Regions from separate parts of the Spiroplasma sp. DGKH1 genome, predicted to be linked through region 1. Evidence: riboswitches for the same ligand, from Rfam matches in the RefSeq annotation. Region 1 holds a riboswitch; each other region holds the start of a gene.
What was found. Region 1 has a riboswitch for cobalamin ahead of QPK10_RS00805 (hypothetical protein). Riboswitches for the same ligand answer to the same signal wherever they lie in the genome.

Region 2: it holds a riboswitch for cobalamin, as region 1 does, so the genes downstream of both, nrdF (class 1b ribonucleoside-diphosphate reductase subunit beta) here and QPK10_RS00805 (hypothetical protein) in region 1, are expected to answer to the same signal.
Region 3: it holds a riboswitch for cobalamin, as region 1 does, so the genes downstream of both, QPK10_RS01565 (anaerobic ribonucleoside triphosphate reductase) here and QPK10_RS00805 (hypothetical protein) in region 1, are expected to answer to the same signal.

What each region holds. Positions count from the first base shown of each region.
Region 1 covers NZ_JASTWG010000001.1:181,058-184,349, reverse strand. Annotated here, with positions in the region: gene QPK10_RS00810 (hypothetical protein) at 1-1,175, shown strand, start outside; cobalamin riboswitch at 1,247-1,417, shown strand; gene QPK10_RS00805 (hypothetical protein) at 1,584-2,081, shown strand; gene QPK10_RS00800 (hypothetical protein) at 2,086-2,817, shown strand; gene QPK10_RS00795 (lipoprotein) at 2,830-3,292, shown strand, end outside.
Region 2 covers NZ_JASTWG010000007.1:77,728-81,019, forward strand. Annotated here, with positions in the region: gene nrdI (class Ib ribonucleoside-diphosphate reductase assembly flavoprotein NrdI) at 1-410, opposite strand, end outside; gene nrdF (class 1b ribonucleoside-diphosphate reductase subunit beta) at 426-1,448, opposite strand; cobalamin riboswitch at 1,796-1,974, opposite strand; gene QPK10_RS06030 (hypothetical protein) at 2,043-3,224, opposite strand.
Region 3 covers NZ_JASTWG010000002.1:5,214-8,505, reverse strand. Annotated here, with positions in the region: gene QPK10_RS01575 (lipoprotein) at 1-445, shown strand, start outside; gene ilvA (threonine ammonia-lyase) at 566-1,537, shown strand; cobalamin riboswitch at 1,622-1,793, shown strand; gene QPK10_RS01565 (anaerobic ribonucleoside triphosphate reductase) at 1,967-3,292, shown strand, end outside.

The sequences.
Region 1 (3,292 bases):
TTAATCAAATATTAGTTAAGAACTATAATAAATCAGAAGCTAAAATTGTTGTTAAACCAGATAGTACTGTTTATATTCCTGGTGATTCTTTGATGGTTTATTTTAATACTGGTGGGAAAAAATTAGTATCGCAAGATTTAATTGAGCCAAATATTGGTAATATTGTAAATAATAAATCTGAAACTATTAGCAAAGCATTGGCTGCTAAAAATAAAGATCTAAAAATCGAAGAAATTGAGTTGTTGTCAATTACCTCTTCAACTGCAAAAGTGACTGCAAAAAAAGACAGCAAAATATATGTTTCTGATAATGTAGAACCAATTGAAATTTATTTTCAAGTATATAATCCTAATATTGGAAAAATAAAAAAACAAACTGCTCATTTTGATATGACTAATTTAGGGGGAGTTTCGACTGATTATACCAAATTAGCTGAATTGAAAGATTCAACGATATTATTAAATTTAGGAAAAAAAATTGTTGAGTTAAATCGAGATGGTTCTTTTAAAAAAGATTTCATTGATGTTCCAGAATCTAACATTACATTTTATAAAATTGTGCAGTTGTTAGATGGTAAAATTTATGTTTTTGCTGGTAATTTTAATAATTTGCTAATTTATTCTTTAGAATTGAGTGGATCAATACCTAAGTTAATTTTGCTTAAAAAATTTAGTGGCCCTGATAAGATTCTTTACTTTTTCCCACTTTCTAATGGGCAGTTTTTAGCTGCTAGTGATAAATATATTTATATTTTTGATTTTGATTGAACACTTAAAAAAACATATGATTTCTATGAAACGTCTAATCACGGTGGGAAAGTTATTGGATTTTTATTAATTAATAAAAATCCAAATTTTGGGGATTTGATAAAAATTGTTACAGAGAATAATATTTATTCTTGAGAAATTGGATCAGATAATTTTAAACTTTTATCACAAACCGCTACTCTTGTTCAGACTATTGCGCAATTGGATGATGGCACTATTTTGGCTTTCAATTATGGGAGTCATCAAATTTTACAATTGAATGATGATGGTACAATTAGAATTGTGGTTGCTAACATGTTAGAGAGTTATGCTGCTGGTTTTTTTGAGACTTCTGATCATAAATTATTTTTTTCAGTAGTTAGTGCTGATATAAATCATCTTTATTTATATGAATTAAATAATAAATAGTTTATTTAGATGTAAAAAATAAAATAATGCTTGCAATTTTGACAACTTCTTCATATTATTAAGATAACAACTTAAAAAAGCAAATTTTGGATATTACGGGAATTAGGTGCAAGTCCTAGGCTGTCCCAGCAACTGTAATGCTGATGAACACTATAAAAATCCATTGAGATAAAGATCTTGAGAAGGAATAGTAAGTAAAATGAAGCTAAGCCAGTAGACCGATCTAAAAATTTACAAACCAATTATCAATACGATAATTATTATCCCTGGGGTTTGGATAATTAATTGTTTACTAGTAGTTAAAATGAAGGTTGATTTTCTAACCAAAACCTACTAATTAATAATTATTCAAAACGCTCCAAAAGCGTTTTTTTAGTTGTTAAGAACTCATAATTAAAGGAGAACAATATGAATAAAACTAATAAAAAAAATTGAGTAATGTGGTTAATAATTGCCATTGCGAGTATTATTTTTAGTGCTTCGGTAATCTTAAACATTACATATTTACCAAAGTATTTTGCATTAAAAAATCGGGTTGATAATACTTTAAAAATAAAAATTAATGCCTACGATGCGACAAAACCGGTCCATGAAATGTTGTTTAGTTCCAACTATGAATCAACAATGTTAACATTAGGAGATTTAATGCAAAATTATCCTGATAGCTTTGAGGTTATTGCCAGTGGTTCTTTAGGACATTGGCTAGAAGGAGTTAATACTAACAACGGATGAATTAAAAAAACAGCTCATGATTCTGAATATTGAGCAATTACCAGTCCCACAAATTCAAAATGTAAGGGTAATACTGATCCTAAAAGCAATATTCCTGATATTTGTGGGGTGGGGATTGATGATTTATTCTTGAAAAATAATGATATTTTTAATTTAATGTTAGTTACACAATAAAATTATGAAAAATTTTTGAGGTAGACTAAAAACAAAATTTTTGTTTCATAAGCGTCCCTATACTATTAAAACTTTAATTCAAATTTGCTTAATTCCAATTTATGCGGCGTTAGTTTTTGCTTTAAAAGAAGCAATGGCTTTTTTACCGAACATTGAGCCAGTGACATTATTAATTTTATTTGCTGGAGTTTATTTTCCTTTTTATATGAGTTTTGGTATTAGTTTAATTTTTTGTTTTCTTGATGGTTTATACTGGGGCTTTAATTTAAGTTGGTTTTTACCATACTTAATTATTTGGCCACTTTTAGCGGTACTTGGACGCGTTTGTCGTCCGTTAATTCTCAGATGATGGTGAACTTTTATTATTATTGCTGGTCTTTTTGGGTTATTATTTGGTTTTGTTTTTGCTGTTATTAACTGACTGTTAGTGGTCATCATTGGCAATCAAATCAATGGGGGGCAAAGTTTTGCCTTAATTGCTTGATGATTAAACGGGTTATCTTATGATGGTATTCACTGTGCGGGAAATATTATGATGGCCGGGGTTTTATTTTATCCCTTAACCAGACTATGAGTTAACCATCTCCAATATTATTTATTTTATGAAGATGATAAACGTATTATTTCCTATAATATTTTTTCCAAAAAAACCCAAGCAAAATTAGAAACAACTTCATCATTAGAAATGAAACCATTAGAACCATTAAGCGAAAATGAAAAAACACAAGAAAGGTAGTTACATTTAAGAATGAAAAAATTATTAACAATATTTACGAGTCTAACTTTATTAACCACTATTACAACACCATTGGTGGGGTGTTTAAATGATCAAACAAACAATCAACAATATCAAGAACCGGCGTGAGTAAAAACTTTTGCCAAAGCGGTCGTTGAAAACAAAGAAACAGTCAGAGTAGCTTATGAGAATTATTATGTTGATACCAATACTAAAACAATTTGGGATCAGCGTGATTATTTAGATATTGCAAAAAATAATAATCTTTTTATTTATTTACAAGCAGCTAATAATTTAACAGAAGCGACGCAGTATCTACAATTAATTGATACTGCTGATATGGGAATGACAACAAAAGGAAAAGAACCAATAACTTTTGATAGTAATTTTGAAAGTAACCAGTTTATTACCCAAGATACTTCGGCCGGTGGCGTAGCATTAATGGCCCACCAGAAATTTGATGATATTTTAAATA
Region 2 (3,292 bases), on a different contig from region 1:
TCATGTTGAGTTCCTAGTAATTCAAATTGGTATAATAATGGAACCTGTAATTTTTTGGAAAGAATTGGTCCAGCTACCGCAAAGGTGTCACCAAAATTAGTATTTCCCGAGGCAATTACCCCGCGACAAAATTGGCGATTTTGGTGGTTATTTAAAAATTTAATTACTTGCTTAGGAACTGCTCCTTTATAATCATTGCCCCCACCCCCATATGTGGGACAAATCAAAACATAATCTTTGTCAACTAAGATTTCTTCTGATAAATCATAGGGAATTCGTGTGTTTTTAATATTTAGTTTTTGAATAAAGCGGTGAGTATTATTTGATGTTGAAGAAAAATAAACAACATACATTTCACCGGTTGGTTTGGTAACTGTGTGGTCGGAAACTCTAATAATATCCTCATGCATAATTATTCCTCACGTTTAAAATTCTCAATCTTCATCTTCAGTTTCTTCTGTAATTCCCATTACATACGAAGAACCATTTCCAGAAAAGAAATCATGGTTCTCATCGGCGCGGGCTGATAACTGAGTAAAAATCTCGGGAGCAATTCTTGTTTCTTCTTCACTAAACGGTGATTCGTAACCTAAATTTTGTAAAAATTTCCCAGCATTATATAAACTAAAGCGAATCGCATCTTCAGCTAAGCCAAAACCTTCATAAAGTTCATGTAAATATTTTTTTTCTAAAATAATTAACTCATTTAGTAAATCAAAAACAAATTGTTTCATTTCTTCTTGTTGGGCTCGTGGTAATTTAGCAACTTTTTGTTGGTATTTATAACCACTATAATAGTTATGAATAACCTTGTCTCTTAAAATTAACCGGATAATATCAGAAGTATTTGGGAGCTTACCACGTGCTGATAAGTAAAATGGTAAATAAAATCCCCCATATAATAAAAATCCTGGCATTAGAGCAGCGGCAACTTTTGATTTTAACGGATCATCCCCAACATAATATGGAATTAATGCTTGAGCCCGTTCTTGTAAACTTTTTGTGTTAATTACTCATTCATGGGCTTCTTCAATTTGCTCACTTGAACATAAAGTTGAAAAAATAGTTCCGTATGATCTGGCATGAACAGCAACCATAAAGGCAAAGTTGGTATAAATAACTTGTTCATGGTCGGTTAATGAGTTAGGAACTTGGGCAACATCACCAACCGTTGCTTGGATTGTATCTAATAGTGTTAAACCAGTAAATGTCCGGGTAATTAGTTGCTGTCATTCTGGATTTAAAGTACGTCATGATGTTAAATCATTAGAAACTGGAATTTTTTCTGGTAATCAAAAATTCTGGGTAATTCTGGTTCATACTTCTAAATCTTTATCATCATTAATGACGTTTCAATTAACTGACCGCATTTTCCCCTGAAAATTATTTTGAGCATATTCAAGGGGTGAAAGTGAATCTTGATAATATTTATTTTTTTGTACTGCCATAATTGCTCCTTTCAAAGATATATTAAAAATATCTAGCTAAAATAATTTAGTAATTGCTTAATTAGCGATACTAAAATAAACCCAAAAGTAATCTGGATTTTTTAAATTATTCAACAATATTAAGTCCCGTTCAATGCTAATGGGAGTTGTTAATAAATTATGAAGAGTTAACAAAAAACTTGTAATAATCCCTAAAACAACTTTTCCTTGACAACTAAAAAGCATTCACTTCATTAGGGAAAGGAGTACAAATATTTTTAAATTATTTAAAAGTAATCAAAAAAAGCATGCGCAAGATTATTAAAGATTACAAAATAATTTTGTTATTTCATTCCCAGGAATAACATAAATTTAGTGAGATAACAGACTGGTTTCCTGGCTTAGCATCATTTTACTAGTTACCCTTCTCAAAGTTTCCTTTAATGGCAATGTAACGTTCATCCGCATCACAGTTGCTGGGACAGCAAGAGAATCTAACTCTTTTCCCAAACATCTATTATTCCAAAGCTATTTAGTTGTAAACATATCTTACTATATTATTTTTAATTTGTAAAATAATAAAAAAAGAATAATAATTATTCTTTTTTTCCTTAATTATAAAGTTTTTTCGTTTTCATCGGCATTCATTGAAGAACACTCATAGGAGTCAAGACGCGATATCATCCCTATTTTAAGTCTTTTTTCTACATTAATTTTTTTTCGTAATAATAATTGTTCTCTTTTTTTAATTTTTTTTACTTGGGTTACTATTAATTCGCCCTCATCAATTTCTTGTTTTCATTTTTCTTGAATTTTATGAATAATATTTAAATAATTATCTATTAATTTTTGGTTAAAAACTTGGTAATGATTATTAGCCACTATAAATCTTAATAACCGACTTTGAGCATTTAAAACATTTCATAAAAAAGTTTCAAATTCTCCAGTATCACTAAAAATAACATCAGCCATTTTACGTTCTTTCTTTTTAAACTTCCTATCACTTAAAATTTTCTCCTTAAAGTTTTTAAAAAAAGCAGATAATTTTTGTTTTTTAATATAGCCTCATTCTTGATAACCCATAATTTTAAATTGTTCACTAAAATCAACCATTTCTTTTGTGCGAATTTTAAAAGAATTTAAAAATTTAAAATAATGTTGTGCTATATCAATAATAAGAATTCGATCATGGAATTTTAAAAGTACATTTAATTGATTAACTTCGGTTTTAATTTTATGCAAATAAAATTTTGCATAAAATTCAAATAGCTGCGGATTAGACTTAAGTTCAGCAAAACTAATCATTTCATCATCTTCAATAATAACATATCTTTCTAAAATTTTTTCAAAAGATAATTTATTAAGGACACTAAGAATTTCAAGATATTTTGGTTCTGGTTTCCTATTAGTTGCTGAAGAATCATCTTGAGAAGTATTTACTGCTGAAGTTTCTGATTCAACTTCGCGAATTTCTAATTTAACTTTATGGGGGTGAATTGTGATGGTCGGAATAATTGATCCTTGGTATTTACTAAACTTAAAAATAAAATTTGTCGATTCCGAAAATAATAATTGTTCTAAGTTTATTTGCAATTGTTGGTATATTGTTAACATACTTTCTATTTTCGTAAACATTTTTTCTCATACTCAATAAACTTCAAAAGGTTGACGTTTATATTTACTTATTTCAAGTAATTCATTAAGGTTAACTATTTCTGGTAAGTCTAAAGCAGGAATATTTTTTTCAAAAATATGATTAATTTTATTAATCAAAAGATCAGTTGAAGTTGGATTCATAGGTAATCACTCTTTCTAAATAGTGTTTAATTTTAATATTTTAAAATAAGATTATTAAAATTAGATAT
Region 3 (3,292 bases), on a different contig from region 1:
GATTACAGAAGAAGCACAAAAAGCTATTAATAGTTATATTACTTTTACTTTTGTTAGTCATTTATTTACTAAAAATAGTGATGGTAGTTATTCATTAGCTCAAAAAGGTCAAGGGACATTATCATTAATACCTGACAATATAATGGATATGAATTCGGCCAAAATTAATGGTGTTGACATACCAATGAGCATCTTATCTGCTACAGGTATAGTATACTTGGGTAATTTTATTACTAGTTTAGGGTTTAATTCCGAAAGTTTGGACCCAATGGGTAATTATGATTTATCCCAAATTACTATTGGAGAGAAAGGAACAAGCACATTTGTTAAAACTGGCGATGATACAAAGTTTACAGCCAATTGAAATGTTAATGTTGACCTAACTAGTGGTGATAAAACAATAAACTTTACTAATTCAGGTAGTTTAGAATTTGAAAAAAACTAAGAATATAATTTCTTAGTTTTTTAAATTATATATTATTTTTAGGATTTCATTGTTTTTTAAATTTAAAGGAATAGAATATATATGAAAACAAAGACACATATACAAGAGAGGTTTTCCCTGATGATTACTATTGATAAAATTAAGGAAGCACGAGATAGAATTAGTGATTATATTAACTCTGATAATATAATTCATGATTTGGCACTATCAAAAATGCTTAATGCGGAAATATATTTAAAATTAGAGAATTTACAACGAACAGGAAGTTTCAAAATTAGAGGAAGTTTAAATAAGATTCTTTCTTTGAATGAAGCCGAACGTGCTAAAGGGATTATTGCTGCATCTGCTGGCAATCATGCTCAAGGTGTTGCCTTGGCATGTTTATTAACAAATACTAGATGTACTATAGTAATGCCAGAAAATGCACCAAAATCAAAAATTGAGGCAACTAAATTATATGGTGCAGATATTATTTTATCTGGTTCTAATTTTGATGGGGCGTTAAAAACTGCATTAGAAGTTCAAAAATTACAGCAATTAACATTTGTACATGCTTTTGATGATGAAGAGGTTATTAGTGGGCAAGGTACTATTGGATTAGAATTAATTGAACAAGTTAAAGGTTTAGATACAATAATTGTTCCCGTTGGTGGTGGCGGTTTAATTTCAGGTATTGCTATTGCCGCAAAAACATTAAATCCAGAAGTTAAAATTATTGGTGTTGAAGTTGAAAATGTGCCATCTTTAACTAAAGCCTTTGAGTTTGATAGATCAATTGAAGTTGAACCTAGTAAAACAATTGCGGATGGTATTAATGTGCAAAAAATTGGTTTAATTACTTTTGAAATTTGTAAACAATATGTTGATGAAATTGTTACTGTTTCAGAGAAAGAAGTTAAAGAAGCAATTTTGTTTTTATTAGCAAAAGACAAAATTTTAGCAGAAGGTGCTGGCGCTGTAGCTTATGCAGGAGTTTTATCTGAAAAAATTAAATTAATACAAAATACTAATGTGACAATCATTATTTCGGGTGGAAATATTGATTTATCTAAATTAAATGAGATTTTGAATGAAAATATAAACGACGGTTAGGAGTTTATTTTTTTAATTTAAAAATGAAAAATTTTGGTTTATTTATGATATAGTTTAAGTATGAAAGATGTTGATCTTTCAAAAATTAAATAAAATAAATATGGTTTTTAATTAGGGAATTGTGTTAAAAGCACAAGCTGTACCAGCAACTGTAAAACTGACGAACACTGTAATAACCACTGAGAAAATTTCTTGGGAAGGGCAGTAAGTAGGTTGAAGTAAAGCCAGTAGACCTACCATGTTTTTGAACTTTGATTACTTCTGGAATAAAGTAATCCTGTAATTTATTTAATTTTTGTATTTTTACAAAAATGAAAAATAATAAATTATTGAATTTTATTAACAAATACAACAAAGATAACTAAATATTATTTTTGTTTATTTAAAGTACTTAAATAATAATTAAAACAGAAACGGGGAAAAGCGGGAATGAAATTAAATGACAAAAAGTTTTTATATAACAAAGAAACTGATGGAGGAACTACTTCAACAATAAGCAGTATTATTAGTAATTCGTTTGCTATTTTTACTAAAGAAAATCCTTTAAAATCATATGATATTGATGCCTTAAAAGAAGAAATAATGAAAATTGTTAATGTTGAAAAAAATGATTCAACTTATGAAAATGCTAATATGTCAGCAGATACACCAGCTGGTCAAATGATGAATATGGCTGCAACAACTGCCAAAGAATATGCTTTACGCTTTTTATTAAGTAAGGAATATCGTGATGCTCATCAAAATGGGGATATTCATATTCATGATTTAGACTATTATCCATCAAAAACAACAACATGTGTGCAGTATGATTTAAAAGATATTTTTGCTAATGGTTTTTGAACAAAGAATGGAATGGTTCGCGAACCACAAACTATTCAGTCTTATGCCACACTAGCAGCAATCGTTTTTCAATCACACCAAAATGAACAACATGGTGGTCAAGCAATTCCAGCTTTTGATTATTTTTTAGCTCCTGGTGTTTTGAAATCATTTCGCAAAAATTTAGTCAAACAATTAGAATTTATTTTAAAATTAAATAATTTAAAAAGCCAAGCAAATTGACAAGCACTAATTCAAACAAAAATTAACACTATTGATTTGCAACTTAATAAAGAAGCACAACTTGAAATTAGTAAATTATTAAATTTAAATATAAACCAAGTTAAAATTGCTTTTGAGGAGGGATATCTTACAACAGAAAAAGAAACTTTCCAAGCAATGGAAGGATTTATTCATAATTTAAATACAATGCATTCACGAGGAGGAAACCAAGTTGTTTTTTCATCAATAAATTATGGAACTGATACTTCTTCCGAAGGAAGAATGGTGATAAGACAAATATTATTAGCAACTCAAAAAGGACTTGGAAAAAACGAAACCCCAATTTTTCCTATTCAGATCTTTAAAGTTAAAGCAGGAATTTCTTACTCGGAAGAAGATTTTAATTTAGCAATTAATAATTGAAAACAAGCTGAAAAGGGGTTACTAAATTATAAAACTAAAAACTTTGATTTATTGATTCTTGCTTGCCAAACGAATTCAACTCGGTTATTTCCTAATTTTGTTTTTTTAGATACACCATTTAATAAGCATGAAAATTGAAATCCTGCTGATCCAAATAATTATTTAAATGAAGTTGCGACGATGGGCTGCCGGACAAGAACTTTTGAAAATGTTAATGGATATAAAACACCAGTTGGTCGTGGTAATATTTCTTTTACAACTATGAATTTACCGCGTTTAGCCATTGAAGCG